Regions from separate parts of the Paenibacillus sp. YAE3 genome, predicted to be linked through region 2. Evidence: riboswitches for the same ligand, from Rfam matches in the RefSeq annotation. Region 2 holds a riboswitch; the other holds the start of a gene.
What was found. Region 2 has a riboswitch for cyclic di-GMP ahead of AC27KL_RS21500 (amino acid adenylation domain-containing protein). Riboswitches for the same ligand answer to the same signal wherever they lie in the genome.
Positions count from the first base shown of each region.

Region 1: linked by a shared signal. The riboswitch ahead of nadE (ammonia-dependent NAD(+) synthetase) and the one ahead of AC27KL_RS21500 (amino acid adenylation domain-containing protein) in region 2 are both predicted to bind cyclic di-GMP.

Region 1 is NZ_BAAIYF010000015.1:54,120-62,919, reverse strand. It holds gene AC27KL_RS23855 (isopeptide-forming domain-containing fimbrial protein) at 1-3,918, shown strand, start outside; gene AC27KL_RS23850 (DUF4062 domain-containing protein) at 3,988-5,172, opposite strand; gene nadE (ammonia-dependent NAD(+) synthetase) at 5,301-6,188, opposite strand; cyclic di-GMP riboswitch class I at 6,409-6,502, opposite strand; cyclic di-GMP riboswitch class I at 6,814-6,908, shown strand; cyclic di-GMP riboswitch class I at 7,133-7,227, shown strand; gene AC27KL_RS23840 (helix-turn-helix transcriptional regulator) at 7,376-8,143, shown strand; gene AC27KL_RS23835 (Spo0E family sporulation regulatory protein-aspartic acid phosphatase) at 8,616-8,800, shown strand, end outside.
Region 2 is NZ_BAAIYF010000012.1:48,979-71,723, reverse strand. It holds gene AC27KL_RS21530 (YhbD family protein) at 1-553, shown strand, start outside; gene AC27KL_RS21525 (bactofilin) at 557-1,273, shown strand; gene AC27KL_RS21520 (hypothetical protein) at 1,305-2,048, shown strand; gene AC27KL_RS21515 (MFS transporter) at 2,104-3,180, shown strand; gene AC27KL_RS21510 (hypothetical protein) at 3,294-3,449, shown strand; gene AC27KL_RS21505 (4'-phosphopantetheinyl transferase family protein) at 3,498-4,226, shown strand; cyclic di-GMP riboswitch class I at 4,413-4,513, shown strand; gene AC27KL_RS21500 (amino acid adenylation domain-containing protein) at 4,730-11,482, shown strand; gene AC27KL_RS21495 (hypothetical protein) at 11,606-11,950, shown strand; gene AC27KL_RS21490 (methyl-accepting chemotaxis protein) at 12,017-13,291, shown strand; gene AC27KL_RS21485 (VanW family protein) at 13,412-14,848, opposite strand; gene ftsE (cell division ATP-binding protein FtsE) at 15,060-15,746, shown strand; gene ftsX (permease-like cell division protein FtsX) at 15,736-16,650, shown strand; gene AC27KL_RS21470 (murein hydrolase activator EnvC family protein) at 16,729-18,009, shown strand; gene AC27KL_RS21465 (S41 family peptidase) at 18,105-19,565, shown strand; gene AC27KL_RS21460 (PDZ domain-containing protein) at 19,659-20,975, shown strand; gene AC27KL_RS21455 (flagellar motor protein MotB) at 21,033-21,833, opposite strand; gene AC27KL_RS21450 (flagellar motor protein) at 21,817-22,617, opposite strand.

The sequences.
Region 1 (8,800 bases), on a different contig from region 2:
AATGGTGATTTTGCAAAGCCGGAGGGACCTGGTACCTATGATAACTCGGTAGCAGGAGGCGGTTATTACTATGCAGACACGGTTCCAGGGTGGCAAACGACTGATGTCTGGCGTACACCAAGAGGAATTATTCAAATCATGGACCCTGCCCGACCGAGCACGATACCACCAGATACTCCGAATAAGGAAAATCTTACGAGTAGATATGCTGAATTGAATGCTGATCAAAACAGTATGTTATACCAGGAATTACCGACCACACCAGGACAGACGATTTATTGGCGCTTAGATCACAGAGGATACAGTGGTGTGGATACGATGAGTGTGAATATTGGACCGGTTACGGCTGATCCATTCAATACCACACCAGAAATAATGAGAATTTCAACTGGGACTACATGGAAAACATATTCAGGGAGTTATACGGTTCCAGCAGGTCAAACAGTGACACGTTTTGGTTTTAAAGCAATTAGTACATCTACTGGAAAAGTGGCTTTCGGTAATTACCTTGATAACATTTTCTTAGGAACAGAGCCATGTGTAGTTGCAGAGAAGACTGTCTCTCCAGAAGGAAAAGTATACGCTGGCGATGTATTAACCTATGAAGTAACCATTAAAAACAATGGTGGAGATATTGCAGCCAATACCGTCTTTGAAGATGCGATTCCAGAAGGAACGGAATACATTCCAGGCTCGATAAGAATTGTGAACGGTCCGAATGCCGGGGCATTAACCGATACAGACGATCAAGACGCAGGGCATTTTGACGGGCAAAAGGTAATCATCAGGCTCGGCGATTTGCCAAACACGACTAACTCACCTGATGGAATTACCGTACAATTCAAAGTGAAAGCACTATCCAGCCATGCAGAAGGTTCTGTCGCCAATATAGCGACTATTGGCTACAAAAACTTGCTGACAGGTGGAAATGAAACAATCCAGTCCAATAATGTGACAACATCCGTCCAGTATAGAGAACCGCATTTAGAAGCTGAAAAAACAGCGGGACTGTTTAAAAAGGCGGACGGAAACACCGACGCCGCACATCCGGAAGTCGGGGACACACTGCAGTACACGATTCAGACACGCAACACGGCCTCCGATAGTCGGGTAACCAACCTGACGATCACGGACGAGATTCCAGCTGGTCTGGAATATGTCGCGGGCACGCTGACAGTTGACGGCGTGCAAGTCACCGATGACCAAGATGGCGACAAGGGCTATTTCGCTAACCGTAAAATCTTCGGTCAGTTCGGAGACGTTACCGATACCGCGTGGCACAAGGTGACGTTCCAGGTGAAAGTGCAGCCGGGGCAAGCTGGCAATGACATCCAAAATGTGGCTGTCGTAGATGGCGACAATGTCACCACGCCGAGCACGCCGAAGCAAATTGTCGAGGTTTATCCGCGTGAAACTTCGCTGGAGTCCACGAAAACAGCGAAGCTGTTTGAAAAAGCATCCGGCAACACCGACGCCACAAATCCGGAAGTCGGGGACATGCTGGAGTACACGATTCAAACGCGGAACAACATCAAAGATAGTCTAGTTAAAAATTTGACGATCACGGACGACATTCCGGCAGGTCTGCAATACGTACCAGGCACGCTGAAAGTCGACGGCGCTGCTGTCACAGATGCTGAAGGCGACGATGCAGGTCATTTCACAGACGGTAAAGTCTTCGCTCAATTCGGGAATGTGATGGATACCAATTGGCACGAAGTGACGTTCCAAGTGAAGGTATTGCCGGGACAAGCCGGCAAAGTCATCCGAAATATCGCTGTCGTGGATGGCGACAATGTCAACACACCTAAAACGCCGGAGAACGCAGTAGAGGTTTACCCACGAAAAACTTCGCTGGAATCCGCGAAAACAGCGGAACTGCTTGATAAAGCGGCCGGGAACACCGACACCGTACATCCGGAAGTCGGAGACACACTGAAGTACACGATTCAAACACGCAACACGGCCTCCGATAGTCTGGTAACCAATCTGACGATCACGGACGAAATTCCAGCTGGTCTGGAATATGTTGCGGGCACACTGACAGTTGACGACGTGCAAGTCACCGATGACCAAGATGGCGACAACGGCCATTTCGCTAACCGTAAAATCTTCGGTCAGTTCGGAGATGTTACCGATACTGCGTGGCACAAGGTGACATTCCAAGTGAAAGTGCTGCCGGGTCAAGCTGGCAAAAACATCCGAAACGTAGCTGTCGTGAATGGCGATAATATCACCACGCCAAGCACGCCAGAGAAAGTTGTTGAAGTTTATCCGCGCGAAAACGCTCTGGAGTCTACGAAAACAGCGGAACTGTTTAAAAAAGCAGACGGCAACACTGACGCCGCACATCCGGAAGTCGGGGACACACTGCACTACACGATTCAGACACGCAACACGGCCTCCGATAGTCGGGTGACCGACCTGACGATCACGGACGAGATTCCAGCTGGTCTGGAATATGTCGCGGGCACGCTGACAGTTGACGACGTGCAAGTCACCGATGACCAAGATGGCGACAAGGGCCATTTCGCTAACGGCAAAATCTTCGGTCAGTTCGGAGATGTTACCGATACCGCGTGGCACAAGGTGACGTTCCAGGCGAAAGTGCTGCCGGGACAAGCAGGCAAGAATATTATCAATATTGCGGCCGTCGAGGGCGACAATATTGGAACGCCGGACAGACCAAGAAATGAAGTCGAAGTTTATCCGCGGAATCCGCAGATTGAAACGAAGAAGTCCGCAGCGAATACAGTAAGCAAGGCCACCTATGAAGTCGGGGATACGATCGCCTATACGATTCGTGTAAGAGGCGTGGTCAACGATACGTATCTGGAGAATCTGACGATTACAGATACATTGCCTGCAGGCTTGAAATACGTGCCGGACAGCCTAAAGGTGGACGGTGCATCGGTCACCGATGAGAACGACAACGATGCCGGTTATTCGGTAACGGGAGAAGTGTATGGCTCATTTGGCAATGTTATGGGCATTAACTGGCATACGCTGGAGTTTAAGGCCGTCATTCAACCGGGACAAGGCGGTAAGACGATCGAAAATACCGCATTGGTTGAAGGCGACAATATTACTCAGCCGGGCACACCCACGGAAAAAGTGGTCGTTGAGCCGGAACCGCCGGTCAATCCTCCGGTTGACCCGCCAGTAGATCCGGATCCACCAGTAGAGCCACCCGTCGACCCGCCGGTCGATCCAGTAGATCCACCGGTTACTCCACCTGTAGATCCAGGAACGGACCCTGGAACAAGCCCAGGCACCACGCCGAATCCTGGAACGGGAACGGACCCTGGAAAACCAAATCAGGTACCAAGCGTGCCTTCCTATACTACGGAGACGACGATCAACACGCCGGCAACCGGAAAAATAGAAGGTACGGACGCGGATGGAGACAAGCTGACGTATACGAAAGGAAGCGATCCGAAGCACGGTACGGTAACGGTGAATCCGGACGGAACGTGGACGTATGTACCGGAGCGCGATTATACCGGCAGCGACAGCTTTACGGTGATCGTGAGCGACGGCCGGGGAGGCACCGTGACGTCCGTCGTGACGGTCAATGTAAAGGGAACTGAAACTGGAACAACCGTTCCAGGAACCACCCCTGAGCCAACGAATCCGGGAAGCGGAACGACACCAACGAATCCTGGAACAGGAACAACGCCAACCCATCCTGGAAAGGGCACGGCTCCGGATGCGGGCGACGGATCGGGCTCTCCGTTTGGAGATAACGGAACCGTTGCCGGGGAGTCTGGAAAAGCTCCTTCGCCAGCGGACCAAACGGGAATGCAGTCCGGCAGCAAGCTGCCGAACACAGCTACGAACGTTTACAACTTAGGGTTCCTCGGATTGATCATTCTGTTTGCAGGATGGTTGTTCTGGAGAAAAAATAAGGCACAATAACGGTATCTCTCAAGAAAAGAAGAAAACACCTTTCAGCGCGAAAGGTGTTTTCTTCGTTTTATTCTGAGCTTAATTCGAGACGGCGTCTTCTTCGGGTTGATTATTAATCCCTCCCAATAAATAAGCTGCAAACAAGCAGACGTCATAGGTTGGTGAATGCATTAGAGCATATTTAACATGTTCTTGATATTGTTCAAATTGTTCATCACCCCACCGATCTTCTAAGGGATAATGAAAGCACAATACGTAGGACCCTTTGGACACCGTAAAGTAAAGCATCTGATTTGCTTGATCATAATATAACCCGTTATCGTAATTTTTGAACGTATCCCCCACATAGGAATTGGGATCTTCCAACGAACGCACCAATCGATAACCGACATTTCCCTCGCTTTGGACTAATCGCATCTTGCCATTGAAATGTTGATAGAGGGTAATGCCACAACATCGCCGATACGTACCCAAAGTTGGCGCGGCATAATGACGACCTGAGTAAACGATGCGGCCGCCATCCAATTCATCCCTTAATATTGTAAGAAAGCGGGACATGTCATATATGTGTCCATCTTCAAGTAATGCAGTAAGCGAAAATACGGTACGCTGCAGCCTTGGGTAAGACTGAGCCAGTAAAAGCTGCTCTTGTATTTCATTTTCCTGTGCCAAGTACTTGTATCCGCGACGCAGATCATCGCTTAAATATTTCCGCAACCGCGAAAAGTATTCCGGATTCTCTATGTTGAAGGATTCAAAATATATTTTTTTATGATACAAATCCGTAAGGAAAAACCAAATATAAGGCTCTACGCCATGAGCATCTACATCAACTTGGGATTCAAGAAAGGGTAAAAATTCATCTTTGAACGATGCAAGGGGCATTCTGCCATGATCATTCCAGAAGCGGTCAATATACGGTTTGATCGTGGAAAAATAATGGTCCTTAATAAAATCGCTGACCAGTACGTAAATTTGCTTGTTTTCATTATATGCTTGCTCAAACTCAAGATGGGTGGTCGTTCGGTCTTCATTTTTGATATAGGCCCCTGATCGACGACCTATGAATAACAAGTAGACGTCAGAGGCCGATACCCGTTCTAGATATGTATGAATAGCGTCACGCCCAATAGGACCAAACTGGTGTTCAAAATTAATTACGCGATGATTTAGTTCTTCTAACGAGGTTTTTATTTCTAATCGCAGGTTTTTAAACTCGGGATCCGCAGCAGAACTTAGAAAAATCTTGGTGACTTCAGCCATCTGGACCTCTCCTCCCCTTGTTTTGCATACGCAGCCATATCTTAACCCGTCAATGCCAAGAGGGTGTTCCACCTCATCACCCTCTTGGCATTTTGGGATGTCACAGTAAGACCAATTTCTGCGTTTGACTACCTCCACCAAGTATCAAGCGGTTTGACTGGCAGGTAATGCTTGTGTTCGTTCATCTCGAACCGGCGTTCAATCCGCTCGGCAATATCGTCCGGAATGGCATGACCCGTTAAGTAAGCATCCATCATGTTAAACGAGAGACCAAGTTCGTCCTCTTCCAACAGTCCCGGCTTTTCATCGAGCAAATCCGCCGTTGGCGGCTTGGTGTAGATTCGCTCGTCTGCGCCCAAAAGCTTGAGCAATTCACGACCTTGCTGCTTCGTCAATCCGGTCAGCGGAGTCAAATCCGCGCCTCCATCTCCATACTTGGTAAAATAACCGGTCAACGCTTCTGCTGCATGGCACGTGCCTACCACAAGCACATTGAAATGATGAGCCAAACGATAATGAACGGTCATCCGCTCCTGAGCTTTTTGATTTCCTTTGTTGAAGTCGGACATTTTCTGCCCTGTCGCTTGCTCAAACGACCGTACGGCAGCGTCCACCGCAGGCTTGATGTTCACGACCAATACATTATCAGGTTGGATAAAATCGAGAGACCGTTGGGCATCAATTTCATCCAGTTGGACGCCATAAGGGAGCCGCAAAGCAATGAACACGTAGTCGTCTCTGCCCGTTTCCCGGCGAAGTTCTTCAACAGCGATTTGACACAGGCGACCCGTCAAACTCGAATCCTGCCCCCCGGAAATGCCCAGCACGAATCCATTTTTATTTGTGTGAAGCAGGTAATCCTTCAAGAATTGGATGCGATTGCGCACTTCGCTCTTGGGGTCAATCGAAGGCTTCACCTGCAGCAAGTTGATAATTTTATCTTGTAGAGCCCGATTTTCGGTTGATTTCCCTTCCTTGATGCGGATAACTTCATCTTTTTGCTTGAGTGTACTCATGTTAAAATACCTCCGAAGAAATTTTTATTATACACACATCAAGTTCTATAATCCTCTAAATGTAAAACATGCAATGTTCCGTTATAGGCGACAAATAAAACCTGAATATCAAATCCCTCTTGTTTATCGAACGAAACGGAGTATACCTAAATGATCAAACAACACAAAAAACCCCCTATCTATGATCAAGTCAGTGAATAGACGGAGGTCCCCCGTCGTATTCGGTAGCTGGCTGGCATGATGGCATCATCCGATCCATTTTAGCCCCTATAGCTTTGCGTCCCTACTTTTCAGTAAGTTTGCCATTGTCGTACGAGGTATGAATTTGTCGCTTGAATTCAATTTACTAAAAATAACCAGAAAATAGGAATAGGTCTTTCGGATTGTTTTGGGGAATATTTGAAAATGCACGCTAATTTTATAAATTTGAAAAGAGAGGGATGCTCTGGAAGGGGCTCGGGCTCACCATGGATGGCTTTGCAATCTGACGACAAAATAAAACAATCTCTTCCAATAAATTGATCCGTTGGGCCTATATTCATGCTAAAATGAAGTAGTTATAGTTTAATTAAATCAAAATATTACAAAATGTGATATTGCGTATGTCAATTACATAGTTCGTTTCGTACGACAATAGCAAACCCACTGAAAAGTGGCGACGCAAAGCTATAGGGGCTAATGCGGATCAACTTCGGATCGCGATGCCAGCCAGTTGCCGAATACGACGGAAGCCTCCGTCTATTTATCTATCCCTTTAAAGCTGACGGAGGCTTTTTGCGTCCTTTAACATACTTTAAAGAGGAGGGAATTGCACAAAACTTAAATTAAACTTTCTGGGCTTTATCTGTAGCAGCACCTTTCTTTCTGCGGCGGAAAATTTCGAATTGACGCAAGCGTAGGATGGACTTTCAAAACGTAAAAGCTGTCTTAACTGAATAGTTATCGTACGATAATAGCAAACCCACTGAAAAGTGGCGACGCAAAGCTAAAGGGGCTAATGCGGATCAACTTCGGACCGCGATGCCAGCCAGTTGCCGAATACGACGGAGACCTCCGTCTATTTTGCTATGTATTTTTCATGCAAGGCGGGGGATTTTTTATTTCTTTACGAAATGAAGCGGCGGCGATAACGAGGAGAGATCGATCTTATTATTGATGGCAAAATAAATTCGAAAGAAGGGGACAAAATGATCGATAGCAGACGTTCGTGGAAGCATGTGTCGGATATGGAATCAAAAACATTCTTGGAGGCAAACCATCCATTTCCTCATGTCGATCATAGATCCGAAGCAGGCGACAGGCTGGTTGAACAGAGAGAGATCCTTTCTTTGCTGCAAGAGGAAATCCGGAATATAAGCGATTTGCTGTCTATCCCTTATTTATTTATCATTGCTGACCCTGACGGGAATGTTTTGGATTACCTCGGAACCGATTCGTTAAAATCCTTTTTTAAAAGGAATCATATCCAAAAGGGCAACTCCGTTGCCAACCAAGACGCAGGAATGAGCGCCATTTCATTATCCATCAAATTACAGTCCCTTTCCGTCGTTATTGGGACCGAACATAGCAATAATTTGTTTTGGGAGCTGGCATGCGTTTGTACCCCAATTCGAATAAAAAAGGTTGTTATAGGCTACCTTGGCCTCAGTTTTCACTCTTTTCACGAAGTGACATTTGCCTTGCCGCTGATTGAGCGCCTGGCGAAGAGTGTTCAAGAAAAATTGTCCCCTAAAAATCCAATGGTTTATCAGGAGCAGGTCTATGCCCTGTTTGATCAGTATGATTTAACGAATCGGGAAAAGGAAATCGCATTTGGGTGGCTGGAAAATAAAAACGTTCCCGAGATTGCGGACATTTGCGGGATTAGTCAAAATACGGTTCGGACGTTTATTAAGAAGATCTATGCTAAAACGAGAGTCCATCATAAAGGAGCGTTTCTTAAAAAGTTTATATAACCACGTTCGAAACGAAAAGTACCCAATTTTGGGTATTTTTTTTAATTGGTGCGTTTTTTATAATTACAATCAAAGTTAAGGTTATTTCATCATTCGACAAAAATCACGCTTCGTACGATAATAGCAAACCCAAAAACTACAATTAAAAGGCCCTTAGAGTGTCGAGAAAACCAAATGGACGTAGAAGAGAGAACCGGCCAAACAGCCGGTTCTTTTGATTTCAAGGGATTTTCTTTCCGCCTTTCGTATAGTAACGCGAGCAAGGCCTACTAAGCCTTTGTCAGGCCGAGCTTGCTATTGGAGAAGTAAGCTACACGGCAGGCAATAACAAAAAAATGCTCTATTTGCAAACCAAAAAACAAAAGGAAGTAGAGTCTGTGCCAGCCGAAACCGTTGTTCTGCTGGCGCTACGGCCGTCGGCGTCCAACCGCCGGTATCCTTACCCGAAAATGAAATCATGAGGTGAATATTGATGCTACAAATCAACGAACTGCAAATAAAAATTGAGGCGGTGCGTTCGGAGCTCAATGAATTAGCCCAGAAGATAGGTACGATGACCAAAGAAGTTCTGCTAAAGTCCGAGGAGTTGGATGAGCTTTTGAATGAGTATAACCAGACATTGAAGGGGGAAAAGAGGCGAAGCCGACTTTTTATCGA
Region 2 (22,745 bases):
AAACCTGATTCCCGAGGAGTGGTTTGTCCGCAAGTCGGCCTTTACGGGGCAGGAAACCTTCTTTCCCAAGGATAAAATACTGCAGCGGATTGAACGCATAAAAAATATGAAAGACGGATTGTCGCTGGATGAGCTGGCGGATGTATTTTCCCCGAGCTCGAACATCCAGTCGATGTCCTCAGCCCAACTCATGGAACGTAACATTGTTACCAGTATTTCGCTGGCATTATTTGAAGAAGTGGCCGGAAGGCAGGAAACGTTATCTTTTGACGATATCCTGACGGTATATGTGCTGCAGAAGCTGCTGCAAGGCGGAGACATGACGCGGGATGAAGGCAGAATGCTGATTGCGGTCATGCGCGAGCACTACGGGGCGTTTGCATCCAAACCGTGCGAATTGGCCTTGGTCAGGAAAATGGGAGTTCCGCTGCTGTTTTTGGCGGAGTCGGCGGAGCAAATTTATTTTGACAAGGACGCGAAATGGATTTTCCGGCTGCCTTTGGCGGCATCCATCGAGGAATTGAAGCTGAAGCTAAATGAAACGGAGGCGTAAGATATGGAAAGAACAGAAATGAGCATTTCCGGCATCGGCAGGTCTCAAGGCGGCTTGTATTCTCATGTCAGGCTGGACGGCATGGTGAAAATCAACGGGGACACCGACTGCCTTTCCTTCGACAGCAACGGCACGTTGACGTTGGAGGGGGCGCTGCAAAGCGAGGCCGTCACGGTGAACGGCACGGCGACGGTCGAAGGCCGGGTGAACGCAAACCGCATGATGTTGGATGGGCTCGTCACCTTTAAGGATCACGCGGTCTGCCATGAATCGCTTACGGCTAATGGACGCTTGTCCATCGCTGGCGGGCTGATCGGCGAGAAGGTTGAAATTTTCGGCAGCTTGAAAACAAGAGGCGGCGTGCAGTGCGAATGGTTTCACGTTCACGGCGGATTCAACGTCGGCGGTTTGCTGAATGCCGGAATGATCGACGTCAAACTGAGCATGCCCAGCAAGGTCAATGAGATCGGCGGGGATGCGATATCGGTCAAACGGTTCAAAAAGGTCAGCGTCTTCGAGCAGGTCGTTCCGGCATTTTCCGCCCGGCTTCAGGCACAAGTCATCGAAGGCGACGAGATCGACCTGGAATATACGGAGGCGAATATCGTGCGGGGGAATGTCGTGCGCATCGGCAAAGGCTGCAAAATCGGCCGCGTGGAGTATAAGGACCGGCTGATTCGGGAAGACGATGCCACGATTGAAAAGGCACAGCAGATTTAATGCAAGGACATTTAAAAGGAGGAACGGAGACATGAATATAAACGGAAATCCGAACGGCACCCGCGGCGATTTGAAAATGACGGGGAACGGCCAATCCGGCGGAGGGGCTTTCCGCAACGTTAAAATCATGGGCGACGCGATCATCCATGCCGACACGGAATGCGAAATGTTCAAATGCCTGGGCAATTCCGAGATGAAGGGGGCGCTTCGGGCGGGGAGCGTATCCTGCACCGGCACGCTGAAAGTAGCTGGCAGCGCAAGCGGCGGGAGCTTCCGGACGCAAGGGGAGCTGCGGATCGGCGGGGACCTGTCGGCTCAAAGCGTCTCCATTTCCGGCGTCATGTCGGTCGACGGACGGGTGTCGGCGGAAAAAGCGAAAATCACGGGAGAGCTTCGGGCGAACGCGGATTGCCAGATGGAAGAACTGGTTGTCCGGGGAATGGTCGACGTGAACGGCATGCTGAATGCCGAGCAGGCGGATTTCAAGCTGCACGGGCACAGCCGTCTGCGGGAGCTGGTCGGGAGCCGAATTACCGTCAAAAAAGGAAGCGGCATGTCTCTTTTCGGGAAATTGTTCATGGGGCCGGACGGCATGCTTACGGCGGAAACGATCGAAGGAGATACGGTCGAGCTGGAAAATACCAAAGCTGCCGTGGTCCGGGGACGCAGCGTCACCATCGGCGCCGGATGCAGCATCGGCCTTGTGGAATACAAGGATGAATTGAAGCAGGATCCCGAAGCCGTCGTTTCGCAGTCGGCCAAAACCGAATGGTGAGGAGAGGAGCAATAGGCTTTTATGGCGGTTAAAAAGAACAGGCTGGGTTGGATCGTTGCTGGGAGCGTATATTACGGATTATTGGCATTGGCGTTGGATTTTCTATATCAATATCCCACTGGGGCTGATCGCGTTTCTGCTCGTCGTGTTCTTTTACAAGGAATCGCATGAGCACTCGCGGCAAAAAATCGACGTCTGGGGAGCGGCAACGCTTGTGGGCGCCGTCGTCAGCCTCATGTTCGCGCTCGAGCTCGGCGGCAACAAATATGCATGGGATTCCTTCGTCATTTTAGGTTTGTTTGCGGCGTTTGCCGTGCTGTTCATCGCGTTCCTGCTGATTGAGCGCAAGGCGGCGGAACCGATCATCTCGTACGACATGTTCCGGAAAAGGCTGTTTGCGGCAAGCAGCGCGGCCGCATTGTTTTACGGGGCGGCTTTTATTACGGCGGCGGTGTATATTCCGATTTTCGTCCAAGGCGTCATGGGCGAGAGTGCAACTAACTCCGGATTGATACTACTCCCCCTCACGCTGAGCTCGGTTGTCGCTTCGCAAGTCGGTGGCATGCTTTCCGCCAAAATGACGTTCCGCAGAGTCATGGTCTTCTCGGCCGTCGTGTTTTTGCTCGGCATGTATTTGCTTGCCACGATTACGCCGGAAACGTCCCGGACGGTGCTCTCGCTTTATATGATGATTACCGGCTTTGGCATCGGCTTTTCGTTTTCCGTGCTCAGCATGTCGGCTATCCAAGGGATGGATGTGCGGCAGCGGGGGTCGGCCAACTCAACGATTTCTATTCTGCGTTCGCTCGGGATGACGATCGGAATTACCGTCTTCGGCATCATTCAGCGCAACGATTTTAATAATCAACTGGCGGAAAGGCTTGGGGGTTCGGGGGAAAACATGCCGGCAAACGCCGACCCGCAGCAGCTCTTATCGCCTGAGATGAGAGCGCTGATTCCGAGGCCCGTCATGGAAAAAATCAGCGCGGCGCTTTCGCTTTCCGTCGATCACGCGTTTCTGTGGGCGCTCCTTCCGGTGTTTTTCGCCTTGCTTTCGGTGTCGATGATGGGCGCGGGGCGGATGCAGTTCGCCCAAGAGCCTTCCCCCGCGCAATCCCGAACGAAGGCTTAATGGGATTATCGAACAGAGCCGTTGCGCTCCGGCTGCCATATTGCTGTCGACAAGGGTCCATGATTGGGTAATACTTGAATTAAATACGGTCAACATTAGGAGGCTGGTCGCTCATGAAAGTGATTATTACCCAGGAAGAAGCGGTGGAAAAAGGAATTTGGCCTGAAGTCATGAACATGTTCGGCGTGGACGACGAAGACGAGGTATGGCCGTCCGAGGAATTTATTTTGACCGAAGAGCAGGCGCGCAAGCTCAAACTGATTCCTTGACTTGTGCCATAAACGGCTTTCACGGCAAGGAGCGAAGAAGGGGAGAAGGTGAAACGCATCGCGACGATATATACCGTAAATCTTAACGATTGGCGGGAAGGCGCCGGCGCGGATATGCAGCGGCTGCTCGCCTTTTTGCCTGATGAAGCAAGGTCCCGGGCCGCGAGGCACAGATCGGAGCGGGACGCGGAGCGCGTGATCGTTTCCGATGCCTTGAAACGGGTGACGGCTTGTCTCGAAAAGGGGCTACGGCTCCGGAACGTGGAGTTTGCCAGGGATGGTTACGGCAAACCATTCCTGGCAGGCGTTCCCGGCTATTATTTTAACGTGTCCCACGCCAAGGATTGGGTCGTATGCGCCGTGGGCGCCAGGGGACCGATCGGCATCGATGTCGAGCATATCGGCCGGGCGGAAGCGGAAGCAGCCGAGTTGTGCTTTACGCCACGGGAGCTTACTGAATGGAGAAGGCAGCCCGCCGAACGTCGGGATGCCTTCTTTTTCGAGTTGTGGACGCTTAAAGAAAGTTATTCCAAAGCCGTCGGCAAAGGCCTTTCGATCGGCTTGTCCAAGCTGGAGACGATCAGGCATCCTTCCGGGATTCGCATCATGCATCAAGGCGGGATCGATCCGGAGCTGCATCTTCAAGTCGTCCCGTTTGACCCCGACTACAAGTTATCCGTTTGCATGCCGCTGGAGGAGCAAGCGGCCGCTGTCCGGCGCTTTTCTCCCGATGGGCTGCTGGACGCGTTAAAGTCATGTTCTGAAGCCGGGGACTAAGGGGCGGGGGGCTTTTCCAATGATAACCTATGGCATTTCCCATAATTTCGGGATATAGACACTTTTATTACCTCTTATTGGAAGGATCTAACCTGTACTTTAACTATAAACATGATATATTAAAAGTGTATTTTTCAGATATTTCATTTATTTTCAGCAATATCTGAAATACCGCACTTTGAAAACTCAAGCCAAAGGTAAACCTGCCGAAAGGCAGGGGCACAAAGCTAAAGGGGCTTCAGGCGGCAAGATCCTTGATCTTATCGCTATGCCAGCCAGCTGCCGAAAGACGTTTTCGCGATCGAAGGAACTCTACTCTCGGCAAGTAGAGTTTTTTTGTTTTTAATTTTTTTCTATACAGAATCCTATGATCAAGCAAAGGAAAGATGAACATGTCGGTGTTAACAACAGGAAAGTCCAACTTGGATGAATGGAATCGGTATGTGAAGCAATTGGAAGAACGGACGATACTGCGCATTCATTCTGGAAAGGCGTCCATTCCAATGCAAAGGGTTATGTATCGCTGGCCGGAGGAAACGGGGCGTCAAATTCGGCAGGCATGCGAGACCGCGCGTATCGAACCAAGCGTGCTGCTGAGTGCGGCATGGGGCATGCTGCTGATCCGGTATTTGCGCCGGGAGGAGGTTGCGTTCGCCGTCGTCGCGTCCGCCGAGCAAGCCTATCCGCTCATAACGAAAGCGGACGGGGCAACGACGCTGCAAAGTCATGTGCTTCAGGTTGCCGCCGCCATGAAGGAGCATGCGGCCAAGTCGGCGGCTTTCGATGAAATTGCCGGTATTTGCGCCGGCCTGGACGAAGGATCCCCGGTATGCAACACCGCCATTGGGACGGGGAGCGGCATAGGCCCGGACGAGCTGCAGGGCAAATTCGAGCTGGCGGTCTCGCTGGATCGGCACGAAGCGGGCGGCTTCGAGGTTTGGCATGCGGACGGCATGTTCCCCGGCGATTTTATTCGGCGCATGTGCCGGCATTTGCAGCATATCATGGCCGCATGGGCGGCAGGTTCAAACATGACGATCGGCGGCTTGAAGCTGCTGACGGAAGACGAGGAGGCCCAGCTTGCGGGCTGGAACCAAACGGCTGCGCATGCCGAATTAGACCGGACCATCCACGGCTTGTTTGAGGATCAGGCACACAAGGCTCCGGATAACATCGCGGTGGTCTACCAAGGTGAATCGTTGACGTACGGCCAGCTGAACGAAAAAGCGGACAGATTGGCCCGCGAATTGGTACGGAGGGGAGCCGGCCGGGAGCGGATCGTCGGCATCATCGCGACGCCGTCCCTTGAGATGATCGTCGGGACGCTGGCGATCCTGAAAACGGGCGCGGCCTACTTGCCGATCGATCCGGCGTATCCCGCCGACCGCATCACGTATATGCTCGAAGACAGCGGAACGGAGCTGCTTGTCACCGAGCCGAAGGTCAGACTGGACGGAAAAGTCCGCTTCAAAGGCCAGATGGTTTGCGCGGCGGAGTTTTCTGCCGATACTCGCGGCGAATCGGAGGCTGCCGATGTGGAGATGCGGAATGTGCGCGAATCTGCGGAACCGGGCGACATGGCTTACGTGATCTACACTTCCGGTTCGACGGGAAGGCCGAAAGGCGTAATGGTCGAGCACCGATCGCTTGTCAATCTGTGCGCCTGGCACATCAGGGAATTCGGAGTGACCGAAAAGGACCGGGCCACCAAATACGCCGGGTTCGGCTTTGACGCTTCCGTGTGGGAGATGTTTCCGTATCTGGTGTCGGGGGCGGCGATTCACGTCATTCCCGAAGAGATCCGCCTGGATTCGACGCAGCTGCATGCGTACTTTAAGCGGCACGGCATTACGATCAGCTTTTTGCCGACCCAGTTCTGCGAGCATTTCATGACGATGGACCATCCGACGCTGCGCGTTCTTTTGACGGGCGGGGACAAGCTGAAATCGTTCAGCAGGCAGAACTATGACCTGTACAATTGCTACGGCCCGACGGAAAACACCGTGGTCACGACGGCCTATAAGGTCACGGAGTTGACGCCGAACATTCCGATCGGTTATCCGGTCGATAACTCGAGGGTCTACATTCTGGACGCATACGGGCATCCGCAGCCTGTCGGCATTGCCGGCGAATTGTGCATTGCTGGAAGCGGGCTGGCGCGCGGTTATTTGAACCAGCCGGAGCTGACCGGGCAGAAGTTTGTTCCCGGGGGCATAACCGGAGAAAAACGGCTGTACCGGACGGGAGACTTGGCAAGATGGACGGAAGACGGCGCCATCGAATTCCTCGGGCGGATCGACCACCAGGTCAAAATCCGCGGCTTCCGGATCGAAACCGGCGAAATCGAACACCGGCTGCTGCAGCACCCGCAGGTGTCCGAAGCCGTCGTCATCGATCTCGAGGACGCATCCGGCGCCAAATATTTGTGCGCATACGTTGTGGCGGACGGGGAATTGGCCTACGGCGAAATGAAGGCGTTTTTGGCGGAGCAATTGCCGGATTACATGGTTCCTTCCAAGTTGGTAGGGCTTCAAGAGCTTCCGCTAACGGCCAACGGCAAGGTCGACAGACGTGCGCTTCCCGCCCCCGCGGCTTCGCTCGACGAGGGACGTTACGAAGCCCCGGCCGGCGAATGGGAAGAAGAAGTGGCGGCCATATGGAGCGAGGTGCTGGGCTTGGGCCGCGTGGACGCCTGCGAGTCGTTTTTTACGGCGGGCGGGGATTCGCTGAAGGCCGTCCTGCTGCAAGCCAAGCTTGAGCGGCGTTTCGGCGCATCCGTACCGGTCACGCTGCTGTTCGAACGGCCGACGGTTCGGGAGCAAGCGGAATGGATCGAACAAGCGGCTTCGGAATCGTCTTACGGCAACGAGCAAGCGGCTGCAACCGAAACCGCCGGGTCAGGCCCGGACGTCATTGCGAAAGGCCCGGCAAGAACAAGTTATCCGCTTGCTTCGGCGCAAAAAAGGCTTTATTTCATCGAACAGATGGAGCAGGTCGGAACGGCCTATAATGCGCCGTTTGCTTTCCGGATCGAAGGGGAAGTCGATCAGCAGCGGCTGGAACAGGCATTCCGTACGATGATCGCCAGACATGATGCTTTCCGCACGTCCTATCAATGGGAGAACGAAGAAATCGTGCAGCGGCTGCATGACCATGTTCCGTTCGAGCTTGGGCAGAAGGAAACCAGCGAACCAAACCTGAACGCCCTGATCCATTCCCTGATCACGCCGTTCGATCTTGCCAAGGCGCCGCTGCTGCGGGCTTGGCTCATCCGCTGCGGGGATGCGGACCTCCAGGTGCTGTTGGTCGATTTCCATCATATTGCGGTCGACGGCATCTCGGCCAACGTCTTTTTCGATGAGCTGTCCCGATTGTATCGCGGGGAAACGCTCGGGGAGCTGCCGATCGGTTTTGCCGATTTTGCCGTCTGGGAAGCGGGCTCGGCTGAAAGAAGGGCTGGCGGGGGCCATAAAGCTTATTGGGAAAAAACATTGTCCGGCGAGCTTCCGATCCTGCAGCTTCCGACCGACCGGGAACGGCCGGCCAAGCAGAGCTTTGCGGGGGATACGGTAACGATCAGGCTTCCCGAAGAGACGGCCGACCGGCTTAAAAAGTTCGCGCTCGATTCCGGCGTCACGCCGTTTATGGTGCTGTTTGCGGGTTATCACGCGCTGCTGTCCCGCTACACGAACCAGGAGGACATCATTACGGGCGTCCCGGTTGCCGGACGGTTGCGCGAAGAGCTTCACGCCGTGATCGGCATGTTCGTCAATACGCTGCCTGTCCGCTGCTATCCCGAAAAGCGCAAATCCTTCATGCAGCTGCTGCAGGAGGTGAAGACGGCGCTGCTCGGCGCTTTCGAACATCAGGATTACGAGCTGGAGGAACTGGTTCGTTCATTGAACATTCCGCGCGATCCAAGCCGCAACCTGCTGTTCGACACGCTGTTCGTCATGCAGAACACGGGCAAACTCGAGCTTCGGCTGGAAGGTGCGGAAACGTCCCTTTATCCTTATGTCCATCCGATCTCGAAATACGACCTGATGGTCGATTTGACGGAGGAAGAAGCCGGCATTCGGATCGACCTTCAGTACTGCACGGATTTGTTCGAACGGCAAAGCATCGAAGCGTTCGGCGCCCGTTTCCTGCAGCTGTTGGCCGATGCGCTGGTCCATCCGGGCAAAATGCTGTGCGAACTCGAGATTTTGGACGAAAAGGAGCATGAGTTCCTCGTAAAAGGATTAAACGCGACCGATTCGGTTTACCGGGATCAAATGACGATTCACGGCTTGTTCGAGGAACAGGCGCGGCGTACGCCGGAGAAAACTGCGCTTGTCTTCGGCCCGCGCAGCATGTCCTACCGCGAATTGAACGAACGCGCCAACTGGCTTGCCTGGACGCTGCGCGCCAAAGGCGTCGTGCCGGATCAGGTCGTCGGGCTGATGGTCGACCGCTCGTTCGAGATGATCGTCGGATTGCTTGCCATCCTGAAGGCGGGCGGGGCTTACGTGCCGATCGATCCCGAATATCCGCAGGACCGCGTCGTCTACATGCTGGAGAACAGCCATACCCGGCTGCTGCTGACGCAGTCGCATCTGGCCGGACAAGTCTCCTTTGGGGGCGAAACGCTGCTGATCGATCGCGAGGACGCTTACGGCGACCGCACGGAAGATTTGCCGCACGTGAACGGACCGTCCGACCTGCTGTACGTCATCTATACGTCGGGGACCACCGGAAAGCCGAAGGGCGTCATGATCGAGCACCGGAACATCGTCAATCTGCTTCATTTTGAATACGAGGCTACAAACGTCGATTACGGCGGCAATGTGCTGCAATTCACCACGATCAGCTTCGACGTCTGCTCGCAGGAAATCTGGTCGACGCTGCTGGCGGGCGGCACGCTGCATTTGATCACGAACGACCTGCGGATGAGCGTCGGCGACCTGCTGGAACATATCGAAACCAAGGGCATCGAAATCCTGTTTATGCCGGTATCGTTCCTGAAGTTCATTTTGAACGAAAAAGAATACGCGGACCGTTTCCCGTCTTCCGTAAAACATGTCATCACGGCGGGCGAACAGCTCATCGTGCCGGAAAAATTCCGCGCCCACCTGAAAAAGCACGGCGTCTATTTGCATAACCATTACGGACCGTCGGAAACGCATGTCGTCACGACGCATACGATCGACCCGAACGGGGCGATTCCGGAGCTGCCTCCGATCGGCAAGCCGATTGCCAATACGCAGATTTACATCGTGAACGAAAACCTGCAGCCGCAGCCGGTCGGCGTGGCCGGGGAGCTGTACATTGCCGGGCACAACGTAGGACGCGGTTATTACAACAACGAGGACATGACCCGGGAGCGCTACGTGCCAAACCCGTTCATCAAAGGCGAACGCATGTACAAAACGGGTGACTTGGCTAGATGGACCCGGGAAGGCACCATCGAGTTTTTGGGCCGGCTTGACCACCAGGTCAAAATCCGCGGTTTCCGGATCGAGCTCGGCGAAATCGAAAATTGCCTGCTGAACCATCCGGCGGTGTCGGAAACGATCGTCGTGGCCAAAGAGGACGGCAAAGGCGGCCACTATTTATGCGCTTATTTCACGGCGACGGCCGACATGTCCGTCAGCGAGCTGCGGGAGCATATCGGCAAGGCCTTGCCGGATTACATGATTCCTTCTTATTTCACGCAGCTGCCGGAAATGCCGCTGACGCCGAACGGGAAAATCGACCGCAAGGCTCTGCCGGAGCCCGATGCGTCCCAGGGTCGAAGCAGGGATTACGCAGGTCCGAGAACGGAAACGGAGCAGGCCGTGGCCGAGGTGTGGCAGGCGGTGCTTCAAGTGGACAACGTCGGGATCCATGACAATTTCTTCGAGCTTGGCGGCCACTCGTTGAAAGCGACGGTCGTCGTCGCCCGGCTGCAGAAGCAGTTCGAGATCGGCATGAACGATATTTTCGAGCATCAGACGATTGCGGAGCTGGCAAGCAAGATCAAACCGAAAACAAACCATCTCCACTCCAGGCTCGAGCAGGTGAAAGAACTGTACGCCGGCTTAAAAAATATCGACCTTTCAGCCGATAAAACAATGTATAACGAGCGTAACCGAAATTACGAGCAGCTGGATACGGCAGCCGTGAACGGATACGGGAGCGTGCTTCTGACGGGGGCCACGGGGTATCTTGGAGCCCATTTGCTATGGGAGGCGATGACCGAAAAAGATTGGAACGTCATCGCCATCGTTCGGGCAGGGTCGGACGCCGAGGCCGAGGAGCGGCTGAAGCAAAAATGCGCCTATTACTTCGGACCGGATTGGTTCGGGACATATCGGGAACGCATCCATGCTTATGCCGGCGATATTACCCGGGACCGGTTTGGACTCGATGCTCAGGCGTATGAGAAACTCCTGCAGCAAACGGACGCGATTATCCATTCGGCGGCCAACGTCAAACATTACGGAAGTTATGCCGATTTCGAGCTGCAGAACGTGAAGGCGACGGCCAACCTGCTTGCCTTTGCCGCCGAAGGCCGGCCGAAACATATGCACCACATCTCCACGCTCGGCGTTGCGACAGGCGTCGTCGAGGGGGCACGGCATGTGTGCTTTACGGAATACGACCTGGAAAAAGGGCAGCGGTTCGAAAATTATTACGCCAAGACGAAGTATGAGGCGGAACGCCTCGTATTGGCCGCACGGGAGCGCGGGATCGTCACGAACATCTACCGTCTCGGCAACATCGTGTTCCACTCCGAAACGGGAAGGTTCCAGCAAAACATCGCGGACAACGCGTTTTATACGACGATGAAATCGTTTTTCGAGCTAGGCATCGCGCCGGGAGAGCACAGCGACTTCGACTTTACCTATGTCGATCAGGCAAGCAAGGCGATTTTGCTGCTGGCCGATTCCCGGGCGCTTCGGAACGAATCGTTCCATATCGCCAATCCGCACGAAGCGAATATCGGCGCCGTTTTGCAAGAGAATCCGTTCGGCCAAACGATCGGCCTGCTATCATTCGACAAATTTGTCGATTATCTTGGGAAGCAATACGACGATGAAAAATCGAAGCGCGTCATCGAACAAATCATGCTGCATTACGGCTGGATGGAAGAAACGGTGTCTACGACATTTTTTACGATCTTCTCCGGCAAGACGACGCAGATATTGTCGAAATTTGGCTTTTCGTGGAGTTCGCTGGACCGCGAAATGATCCATATGATGTTTAATCATTGCAGAAAAGAAGGATTTATTTAATTCGACATAATTCTACATAATTCGGTAAATTCTTCTTTACAAATCTATGATTTTTGCTTATGCTAAAACCAATATATTCTATTCGGGATATTCGCTATCCTGATAAAAAATGGGGGAAAAAGCATGTACACAATTAATTATGATGCTGGATTGAACCGTCTTACCGTCAAAGTGAGCGAAATCAACAAGGACAACGTCAACCAGTACATCGAAGATTTCAAAAAGGCGCTTGAAGGAGTCAAGCCAGGATTTACGGGCCTGACGGATTTGAGCGAAGGCAAGCTGTTTACGATGGACGTCGCCGAAAAACTGAGCCCGCTGGGCGATCTTTCGGTCCAAAAGGGACTGTCCAAATGGGCTTACTACACCGGTTCGGCCGTATCCAAACTTCAAATGAAACGGATGTTTGGCGAAGTGGTCGATTCCTTTGAAAAGCTGGAAGACGCGGAAGCGTTTTTGAAAAACTAATCCATACAACATGCACCCGATGTCCGCGGACATCGGGTGCAACCGGATAGGTGGGTGAAATGCACCATGAAAGTCGAAAATCCCGACATGCAAAAGCAATATAGAAAAATAGGGCTGGCGGGCGCAGGATATTTTGCGGGAGCTGTTGTCATCATCAATCTGATTTGTCTCTTATGCGGTTTGCCCGGTTGGGCGGGATTGATCGCGAGCCTTGTTTTGACGGTACCGGTCGGTTATTGGATCGCGGTATGGCTGCTGCGTACGGCAGGGGCCGGGAACGTTCGGGGCCAGGCCGTAACCGGCGGCCGAATCTCCGGCGAGCCTGTAGGCGCATCGGAAGATCATATACATAAGATCGGGCTTCAGTACAAGGAATTATCGGAAGAGTTCAATACCCAAATCTCGCAGATGGCGGGTACCATCGAAGAAGTCAAAGCCAGCGCCGAAATGGGCTTTTACGTATCGGACATGATCAAGGAAGCGACGCTGGGCGTATCCCAAGATGCAAGCCAGCAGACCGACATGATCCGGATCAGTTCCAATACGGTGGGAGACGTGGTCAACGCGATCCGGCACATCGCCGGCAGCGCCGACGAAGTGGCTGCGGCGGCAGGCGAATCGTCCGAAAAATCCGCGGAAGGACAGGAAGCAATTTTGGCAGCCATGAAGCAGATGGACGAAGCCGATACGACGGTTCGTTCCCTGGTCGAGATGATGAACCGGCTGGACGAGAGCTCGCGCGAAGTCGTATCGTTTGTCGCCATGATCCGGGAAATCGCCGAACAGACGCACCTGCTTTCGCTGAATGCGGCCATTGAGGCAGCGCGTTTCGGGGATGAGGGCAGAGGGTTCTCCGTCATTGCCAGTGAGATCCGAAACCTGGCAGAGCAGTCCTCCAATTCCGCCAAGCAAGTGACGAAGGTCGTATCGGCGATCCTGAAGGAAACGGCGCAGGCGGTCGATTCTACCAAGCTGGTGGCAGAACAAGTAGGAAACGGGCTAAAAGTCGTGAACCAAGCCGGAGACTCGTTCGAATTCATCAAGCTTTCGGTCGGCGAGGTCGCCGGTCAAATTCAGGAAGTGTCCTCGGCCGTCGAAGAGATCGCGGCAGGCGCGGAGCAGCTGGTCGTGACCATGGAAAAAACGGAGCAAATCGCCGTGAAAACGATGTCGGAAATGAACAACGTAACGCAAGCCGTCGAAGAGCACCACTCCATCATGGAGCAAATTTCAGCTGCAACCGAAACGCTGAACCAATATTCGAAAGGGCTGGACCTGGCCATTCGGAAATACCGCGAACAGATCGGCGATCACGAAATATCTTCAAAACCCGTGAGTTAGAGAGCAATCGGATGGACGGAGAGCTTTAGCAGCATCCGCCTGTTCGTCCATATAAGATGAGAAGGCGGCCTCTTCGCTTTTGGCGAAGGGCCGCCTTTTGTATTGCAGGCTCCCCGTTTGCTAGAAATTCGGGCCGCTGATTCCGTCTTCGACGATCTGCTCTTTGGAGCCTTGGGAATCGCTGCCGGCCTCGGCGCTTCCGTTATTTACGGCGATCAGCCTGCTTTGCGGTCGGTACGTATCCCGGGAAATGCGTTTTTTCTCGACGGTCTCGCCGTTCACCTTCTTGATCTGATAGGTTTCCACGACGTAGCCGGGCTTGCCCTCCTGCAGCACCTCTTGCGCGCCTGCCGGAATGTCTTTGTTCTGCACGAATTTTTCCTTCACGGGAAGCGTCTGGACGGTTCGGGTCTCCAGCTCGTATTCGGTGTTTTTCGGAAACGTGCCGAAAAATTTGACGGTCAAATTGTTGCCTTCCACGTAAGCGCGGATCAGCAGCGATTTGCCTGTCGTGTTTTTGAACCGGAAGTTGATGGAGCCCTCGGCAAACGTGGCGTCGAGCCCCTTGGGCAAATAGCTGACCGGCAAGGAGTGGTTGCGTCTTTCCACGATTTCCAGCCCGGTCCGCAACGCCGCATTGTACACGGTACTGGACACCTGGCAGATGCCGCCGCCGATTCCCGGGACGAGCTTCCCGTTCAGAATGACCGGGGCTTCGCGGAAGCCGTACGTTTTCTCGGCCTTTGCGATGACCTGCCCGTAATCGAATATTTCCCCCGGCTTTAACACCATGCCGTCGATAGCCTTAGCGGCGGAGCTGACGTTGTATACCCTGCCGGAGGCGCTGGAGCCGAGGCCGGTGCTGGACTCGACGATTTTTCGTTCGATGCCTTCTTCCTTCAGGCTGTTCACCGTTACCTTCGGTTTCAGGTTATATAAAGGAAGCTTTATCTTCAGCGGCACGTCCGCGTCTTCGGGCTCGGGGAAGCTTTTGGGAATGAGCGCGGTCATCGTTCGGGTGAAGTTGTCCCAATCGATCCGGGACACCGATACTTCCGGGGTATAGACCACCTTGTCGTTTTTGGCGATGCGGCGCGAGGCGTTGACGGGGCTGCCGAATTGTTTTTCCTCCCATGCGGGCCCGAACCGCTCCTTGATCAGCGCCCGATTCCATCTCGGGGACAGCGTCCATTCCCGTTTGAACCGTTGGCGAGCTTTGAGCCGGTCCAGCCAGCTGCCTTCGTCGAGGGCGGCAACCGCTTTTTTGAATTCGGCCGCGTCGAACGTGACGCCCGCCGTTTTTAGCGTCATGTTGACTTCCTGGCCGTTGCTCGCGGCAAGCGTCACCGTCAGAGGCTTTTCCTCCAGCTGTTTCAGCCTGGCGTCCAGCTCCCGGAGGACCTCGTCCTTTTTCTTTCCGCCGACGTCCCAGCCGCCGACGGTAATGTAATCCGGAAGCGTGTTTTGGCCGATATAAAGATGTATGCCCCCGGCAGCGACGGAACCGATCAGCACCATGGCGGCGACGATGATCAACGTCAAATGAACTTTTTTCATGGCTCCCACCTTTTTTCGCTTCATATTAAACGCGGTTGATGCAGTCTTTCATATATATGTAAATAAATTGGAAAAATTTCGGGTACTCAAAAGGTAACAAATTTGTTACAATAAAAAACATCATGGTGATTCCGAAAGATTTTTAAAGGAATTAGCTGGAACATGTCGAAATTATAATGGCTAATTATGTAATGTAGGAAGTGATAATGAAGTGATCGAAATGCAGGATGTGTGGAAGACGTACCCGAACGGAACCCATGCGCTTCAAGGGGTGTCCGTCAAGATTGACCGCAATGAATTCGTATATGTCGTCGGCCCGTCCGGCGCAGGAAAATCGACCTTTATGAAACTTATATACCGCGAAGAGGTGCCTACGAAAGGGCAAATCTCCGTAAACGGGTTTAATATAGGGAAGCTGAAGCAGCGGAAAATTCCTTACGTCAGACGCAACATCGGCGTTATTTTTCAGGATTTCCGCCTTTTGCCGAAGCTTACTGCGTATGAAAACGTTGCGTTTGCCATGGAAGTCATCGAAACCCCGAAACGCCAGATGAAAAAACGGGTCATGGAAGTGCTGGATCTGGTCGGTCTGAAGGCCAAAGCGAACCGCCAGCCCGCCCAGCTTTCCGGCGGAGAGCAGCAGCGCATCGCCATCGCCCGCGCGATCGTCAACAATCCCTCGGTAATCATTGCGGACGAGCCTACCGGTAACCTCGACCCCGAAACGTCCTGGGGCATCATGCAGCTTCTGGACGAAATCAACTTCCGCGGAACGACCATCGTCATGGCCACCCACAACAAGGATATCGTGAACACGATGCGCAAGCGCGTCATCGCGATCGAACACGGAAACATCGTGCGCGACCAGCTGAGAGGAGAGTACGGATATGACTTTTAACACCTTCTTGCGGCATTTGCGGGAAGGGGCGAAAAACATATTCCGCAACGGCTGGATGTCCGTCGCATCGATTGTATCCATTATCGTATCTCTATTCATTTTGGGCGTATTTATTCTGCTTGTACTCAATGTAAACGCCATCGCGGACAAAGCGGACAAGCAGGTGCAGATTCGGGCATACCTGAATTTGAACGTGGACCAGAAGCTGCGCGAAACCGTGCAGAAGGAAATTGCCGCCATGCCGGAAGTCAGCAAAATCGACTTCATCTCCAAGGAGCAAGGGCTCGAGGATTTCCGCAAGAGCATGGGCGATGAAGGCAAGGATCTGCTCGAAGGGTTCGACAAGGACAACAATCCGCTTCCGGACGCGTTCAAGATCGAAGTATACGAACCGACGACCGTTCCTTTTGTTTCCAAAAAAATCGAAGCGTTAAACACGAGCCATGCCGACCAGCAGCCGATCATGAAGGTGAAATACGGCAAAGGCACGATTGAAACGCTGTTCAAAGTCACGCGCATGGTGCGCAACATCGGATTCATTTTCGTGGCCGGGCTTGCGGTGATGTCGATGTTCCTCATTTCCAACACGATCCGGGTCACGATTCTTGCGCGGCGCCGGGAAATCGGGATCATGAAGCTGGTGGGCGCGACGAACACGTTTATCCGCTGGCCGTTTTTCGTGGAAGGAACGCTGATCGGCCTGATCGGTTCGATCATCACGGTCGCGATCCTGTTTACCGGGTACAGCCGTTTGGCGGCAACCGTGGGCTCCGATTTCACGCTGCAAATGTCGCTGCTGCCCGTGAGCGATTTGTGGCAGTGGGGCGGCCTCCTGATCGTGCTCGGCGTCCTGATCGGCATGTGGGGAACGACCCTCTCTATTCGCAAATTTTTGAAGGTATAGGTTAATCGCGCGAGGAACGCGCCCGCAGCTAGGGCGACTCCATACGGAAGATTATTTGAAAAGGATGGGGAGCGCAAGTTGAAAAAGATAGCCTCTGTACTTGCCGTTGTCTTGCTGGCGGCGGCCGTTGTCCAGCCCTCCGAGGGCTACGCCAAAAAGAGAACCGTCGATCAAATCGAACATGAGATGAGAGTGCTGCAGCAGCAGGCGCAGGCGGCCAAAAAGCAAAAGGAAAAGGCCGAATCGCAGAAGCAGGAAGCGCAGCATTATAAAAATAAAACGACGCAAAATTTGCAGTACGTGTTGAACCAAATCGAGCAGGTCAGCAATAAGATGACCCAGATTTCGGTCCAGATCGACGAAACCCAGGACAAGCTCCGCGAGACGGCCACCGCGCTCGACGCGGCGGAGGACCGGATCGCGTCCCGGGAGAAAATGCTGGAATCCCGCGTCAGGCTGATGTACACGGACGGCAGCGTGTCTTACCTGGAAGTGCTCCTGTCTTCGACGAGCTTTTCCGATTTCCTGGAACGGGCGGACACGCTCAAAAACTTCGTGGACCAGGACAAGGACCTGCTCGAGCAGCATAAGAAGGATAAAGCGCTCGTGCTCGAAAAGAAAAAAGAGCTTGAAGGGCAGTATGCCAAGGCGAAGGATCTGTACGCCGAGATGGAAAACCAAAAAGCCATCCTGGACGAAAACGAAAGACAAAAGCAAATCCTCATCGCCAAATACGATCAGCAGATCGAGGATTCGGACGATCTCAGCGAAGAGCAAAACGCATTGCTCGTAACCCTGGTCAGCAAACGATCGGCGCTGCAGCAGGAGAAAAACAAGCTGAAAGCCGAAGAGGCCGCCAGACGCGCGGCTGCAGCGAAGGCCGCGGCAGCGAAAAGAGCCGCCGCGGCGGCCAAGAAAAAGGCCAGCTCGTCGGTCGCAAGCTCCGGAGGATTCTCCGGCAACGGCGGACCGTTGTACATGCCGGTCAGCGGCGCGCGCGTGTCTTCCGGGTATGGACGAAGAGTCCATCCGGTGACGGGGGAAGTCGGCAAAATGCATACGGGCGTCGATTTGGCCGTTCCGGAAGGAACGCCGATCCACGCGGCGGATGAAGGAACCGTCACGCTTGCCGAATGGTGGAGCGGATACGGCTACTGTGTTATTATCGATCATGGAGGCGGGATGTGGACGTTGTACGGCCACATCCGCAGCGGCGGAATCAAGGTGAGGGTTGGCGAGCACGTCAGCCGCGGCCAGGTGATTGCCGAATCCGGATCGACGGGACGGGTAACGGGCCCGCATTTGCATTTCGAGGTCCGCGAGAACGGCAACCCTGTGAATCCGATGCCTTATTTGTAAGATCATAAATATTCCGTACAAGCCGGACATATACTACCATGGTTAGAACTGGTCCCTACAAGGCTTGGCCGGAAAATAAAAGGCGGTGATCACACATGAAAAAACGTACGGTCGTATTTCTGGTCCTTCTGGCGATGCTTTGCGGAAGCGCGCTGACGCTTGCATTGACAGGTTCCAGCATAGCCAATCAATCGGCTCTGGGGAAAAGCGTGTTCGCTAGCGCAGCCGGCGGCTTGAAGCCGGATGAAGCGAAAAAATTGGGCACGGCCCTGGACCTCATCCAGTCGAATTATTATCAGGACGTGGACCGCACCAAACTGCTCGACGGCGCCATTAACGGGATGACCCAATCCCTTGACGACCCGTATTCCTCTTACATGGGCAAAAAGACGGCCGAGGAGTTCGAGGAGTCGATCGAAGGATCGTTCAGCGGCATCGGTGCCGAGGTTTCGTCCGAGAACGGGAACGTCGTCGTGGTGTCGCCGATTAAAGGTTCGCCTGCCGAGAAGGCGGGCATCCGTGCGAAAGACATCATTTTAAGCGTCAACGGCGAATCGCTTCATGGCCTGGAACTGAACGATGCCGTCGCCAAAATCCGCGGCCCGAAAGGCAGCGAGGCGAAATTGACGATCAAACGCAGCGGCTCGGCCGCGCCGATCGAATATACCATCATCCGCGACGACGTTGACGTCGAGACGGTCAAAGCCCATATGGAGCCCGGCAAAATCGGGGTCATCGAGATCACCCAATTCTCGCTGAATACCGGCGAACGTTTCAAACAGGAGCTTTCCACGCTGGAGAAGGAAGGCATGAAGGGGCTGGTCATCGATGTCCGCAACAATCCGGGCGGCGTTCTCTCCGTCGTCATCGACATTGCCGAGCAGTTCGTGCCGAAAGGCAAAGTCATCGTTCAAGTCGAAGACAAAAACAAGAAACGGGAGCAGAACCTTTCCAAGGGAAGCGGCAAGCCTTATCCGGTCACGCTGCTGATGAACAAAGGAAGCGCCAGCGCATCCGAAATTTTGGCAGGGGCGCTGCAGCAGTCGGCCGGAGCGAAACTGATGGGCGAAAACTCCTTCGGCAAAGGCACCGTGCAAACCAGCTTCAGCAAACAATTTGACGACGGCAGCCTGCTGAAAATCACGATTGCCAAATGGCTGACGCCGAACGGAAGCTGGATTCACCAAAAAGGCCTCAAGACTGACATCGCGGTCGCGCAGCCGGATTATTTCTCGGTGGCGCCGATCAACAAAGAAACCGCGCTGAAATCCAACATGAACAATGCCGACGTCAAAAGCGCGCAGGTCATGCTGGACGGACTCGGCTACAAGCCGGGCCGCAAGGACGGATTTTTCGACGAAAAAACCGCCTCCGCGGTCAAATCGTTCCAGAAAGCGCAGAAGCTGGGCGTAACCGGCGTCATTGACGCCAAAACGGCCGAAGCTCTGGAAAACGAGCTGATCAAACGCATTCGCGATCCGAAATTCGATCATCAGCTCAAAGCGGCGATTGCCGAGGTCCAGAAGGAAATCACGGCAACCGCGTCGAAACATTAAAGAAGGCTCTTGAGCCTTCTTTTTTTCTTGCTTGTAGCGTCCGCTGAAAATAAAGCGGATTCGAAAAACATCCAGAAAGGGGAGTGGCGTCGTTTGGAAGTCGCCTTGGAATTGCTGTGGAACTTTACGGATGCGATCGTACAGCTGCTGATGCAGCCGTTTTATTATATTTCGATCCTGTTTATCATGCTGATGTACCGCAGGCAGGTCCTGCTGGAGCGCAAGCTTTTTCATGTGAGGCTGCATAGCTGGGGTCTTCAGACGTGGCGTACTTTTATCGGCGGATTGCTGGCAGGCCTTTCCGTGTCCGTCGTTATTCTTTTTCTCGGGATCTCGCTGACGGCCGGGGCCGTCGTTTGCATTTGGATCGTCGCGATCATCCTGCTGCTTTTCCGCGTCAGATTTTTATGTTTTGCCTATTCGATCGGCGTGCTCGGCGTCATTCAGTTCGTGCTTGGCTTTTTCCCCGGGTTTCATCCCGCGGGGATGGCGGGAACGGCCGTCGATACCGTAAGGGAGCTGGACATCCCGGCGCTGCTCGCGCTCGTCGCCGTTTTGCACCTGGCCGAGGCCTTGCTCGTCAAGCTGCAGGGAGCAGGCTTCGCAAACCCGGTATTTATGGAAAGCAAACGCGGCAAGCTGGTCGGAGCGTATCAAATCCAGGCGTTTTGGCCGATCCCGCTGTTCCTCCTGATCCCGGCGCAGACGGGAGGGGAGCTGCTGCCGTGGACGCCGCTGCTTGGGGGAGACGGCTGGAGCGCAGGGTTCAGCATGGCGGCGCTGCCGGTCATCATCGGTTTCAGCGAAATGACCCAAAGCATGCTGCCGCAGGCCAAAGCGGACAAAACCTTTAGACGGCTGCTGGTCTACGGCATCGTGCTGCTGGGACTCAGCTTGCTGGCGGCGTGGTGGAAGCCGCTGATGATCGCCGCCGCCCTCGTCAGCTTCCTCGTTCATGAAGGGCTGCTGTGGTACAGCCGATTGGAAGAGCAGCAGAACAGTCCGATGTTCGTACACCCGCAGGAGGGATTGAAGGTGCTTGCCGTCATTCCGGGCAGCCCGGCCCAGGAGATTGGGATCAAGGCGGGGGAATCCATCGTCAAAATCAACGGGATCAGCATCCGAACCAAGGAACAAATGCATGCCGCCTTGCGGAAAAATCCGGCCTTCTGCAAGCTTGAGGTCCGGAATTTGCAGGGGGAAAGCAAGTTTTTGCAGCGCGCCATCTATGCCGGCGAACACCATCAGCTCGGCGTCATTTTGGCGCCGGATCCGGATGCGGGCGTCGTCCTCGTGATGAAGCCGGTCAGCATCTTTCAGTTGGTCGCCATGAAGGTGCAGGCCAAAACCAAAACAAACGAACTGCAGCTCGGCAAGCCAAGCGAAGGCGAATCAGCCCGGATGCAGTGAGGCGCGAAACAACGCAAAAGGCGGGGAACGATCGGTTCCCCGCCTTTCATGTTTCGGCTACTCTTTTAACTGTCGCAGCACGATGATTTCCACGCGCCGGTTTTTCTGCCGCCCCGCCTCGGTTCGGTTGTCCGCCGCCGGCCGGGTATCGCCGTAGCCCGCATATTGGAACTCCCGGGCATCCAGATGCTTTTCGTCCAGGAAATAACGCAGGACGGAGAGCGCCCGGGCACCGGAAAGCTCCCAGTTGTCTTTATATCTCGAAGCGTACACGATCGGCAGGTTATCCGTATGGCCTTCGATGCTGATGACGGTGTTCAGCTCCTTAAACAAGCTGGCCAGCTTGTCCATGACGGGCATCGCCCCCGGTTTGAGGTCGGCCTTGCCGACGTCGAACAACAACTTGTCGCTCAGCGTGATGGAGATTCCCTGCGGCTGGTCGGCGACGAAAATTTGGTCTTCGAGCTTGTTGTCCTTCACGTATTTGGAGATGACCTTCATCAGGTTTTGCAGCTCCTGCTCCTGTTTGCGGAAGGCTAGCTCGCGGTCCGAGAGCTGGTCCGCTCCTTTTTTTTGCTGATCGGATTTCGACGTAACGTCCGGATTTCTGTGCGTATACTTATCCGCGGTGCCCGTGATGCCCGAGCCTTGGCTCAGAAGCGAATCGCCGCTGCGGAACGTGTTCTGGAGCGATTGCGTGATTTCTTTATACTTTTCGGTATCCAGCCGGCTCATGGCAAACATCAGAACGAAAAAGATGAGCAGCAGCGTGATCAGGTCCGCATAAGTGATCAGCCACCGGTCCTGGCCGCTTTCCCCGCCTTTGTCGCGTTTGCGCCGGTTACTCCGCTGTCTCATGGAATCCCTCCTTCATCGCGGGCGCGGACGCTAAATGGCGTTCCTCCGGCGTGAAGGATAAAAGTTTTTTGCGCACGAGGTTCGGGTGTTCGCCGTTCTGGACGGCCAGAATGCCTTCGACCAGCAGCTCCATCGTTTGAATTTCATCGGCGCTGCGCGACTTAATCTTCGATGCAATGGGTAAAAAGATAATATTGGCGACGGCAACGCCGTATAACGTGGCCGTAAAGGCGACCGCGATGGAAGGGCCGAGTTCGGTCGGCTCCGTCAGGCTGCCGAGCACGTGGATGAGTCCCATGACGGTGCCGATGATCCCCATCGTCGGGGCGTACCCGCCGGCGGATTCGAACATTTTGGCATATCCTTCATGTTTGTGTTCGGCCGCATCGATCTCAAATTCCATGATTTGCCTCAGCAGCGTTTCTTCCGTTCCGTCCACGACCATCTGAATGCCTTCGCGCAAAAACGAGTTGGGATGATCCTGCACGAGCTGCTCGAGGGACAATACGCCGTTGCGCCGGGCCGACGCGGCCATGTTGACCAAATCGTCGATGAGCTGTTCGGGATTGTCCGTCTGCCGGGTAAAGGCGAAACGGAGCGCTTGGGGGATCGTTTTAAGCCGTGCGAGCGGGAAGCTGATGACGACGGCGGCGATGGTGCCTCCGAACACGATGAGCGCCGCCGCTCCCTGCATAAGTCCGTTTATTTGGCCCCCTTCCCATAAAAAGCCTCCCACCAGCGCGGCAAGGCCGGCCAGAATGCCGATGATCGTCGTAATTTCCATGTTGTCGTTACCACTCCTATCCTTGAGTTAGGGTTTGCATAGAGCAGGTGATCAGAGTATAATAGACGGGAACAAGCATTCCTATTTCAACAAAGATTTTCCTATTCATATTATCGGGAAATCTCGAC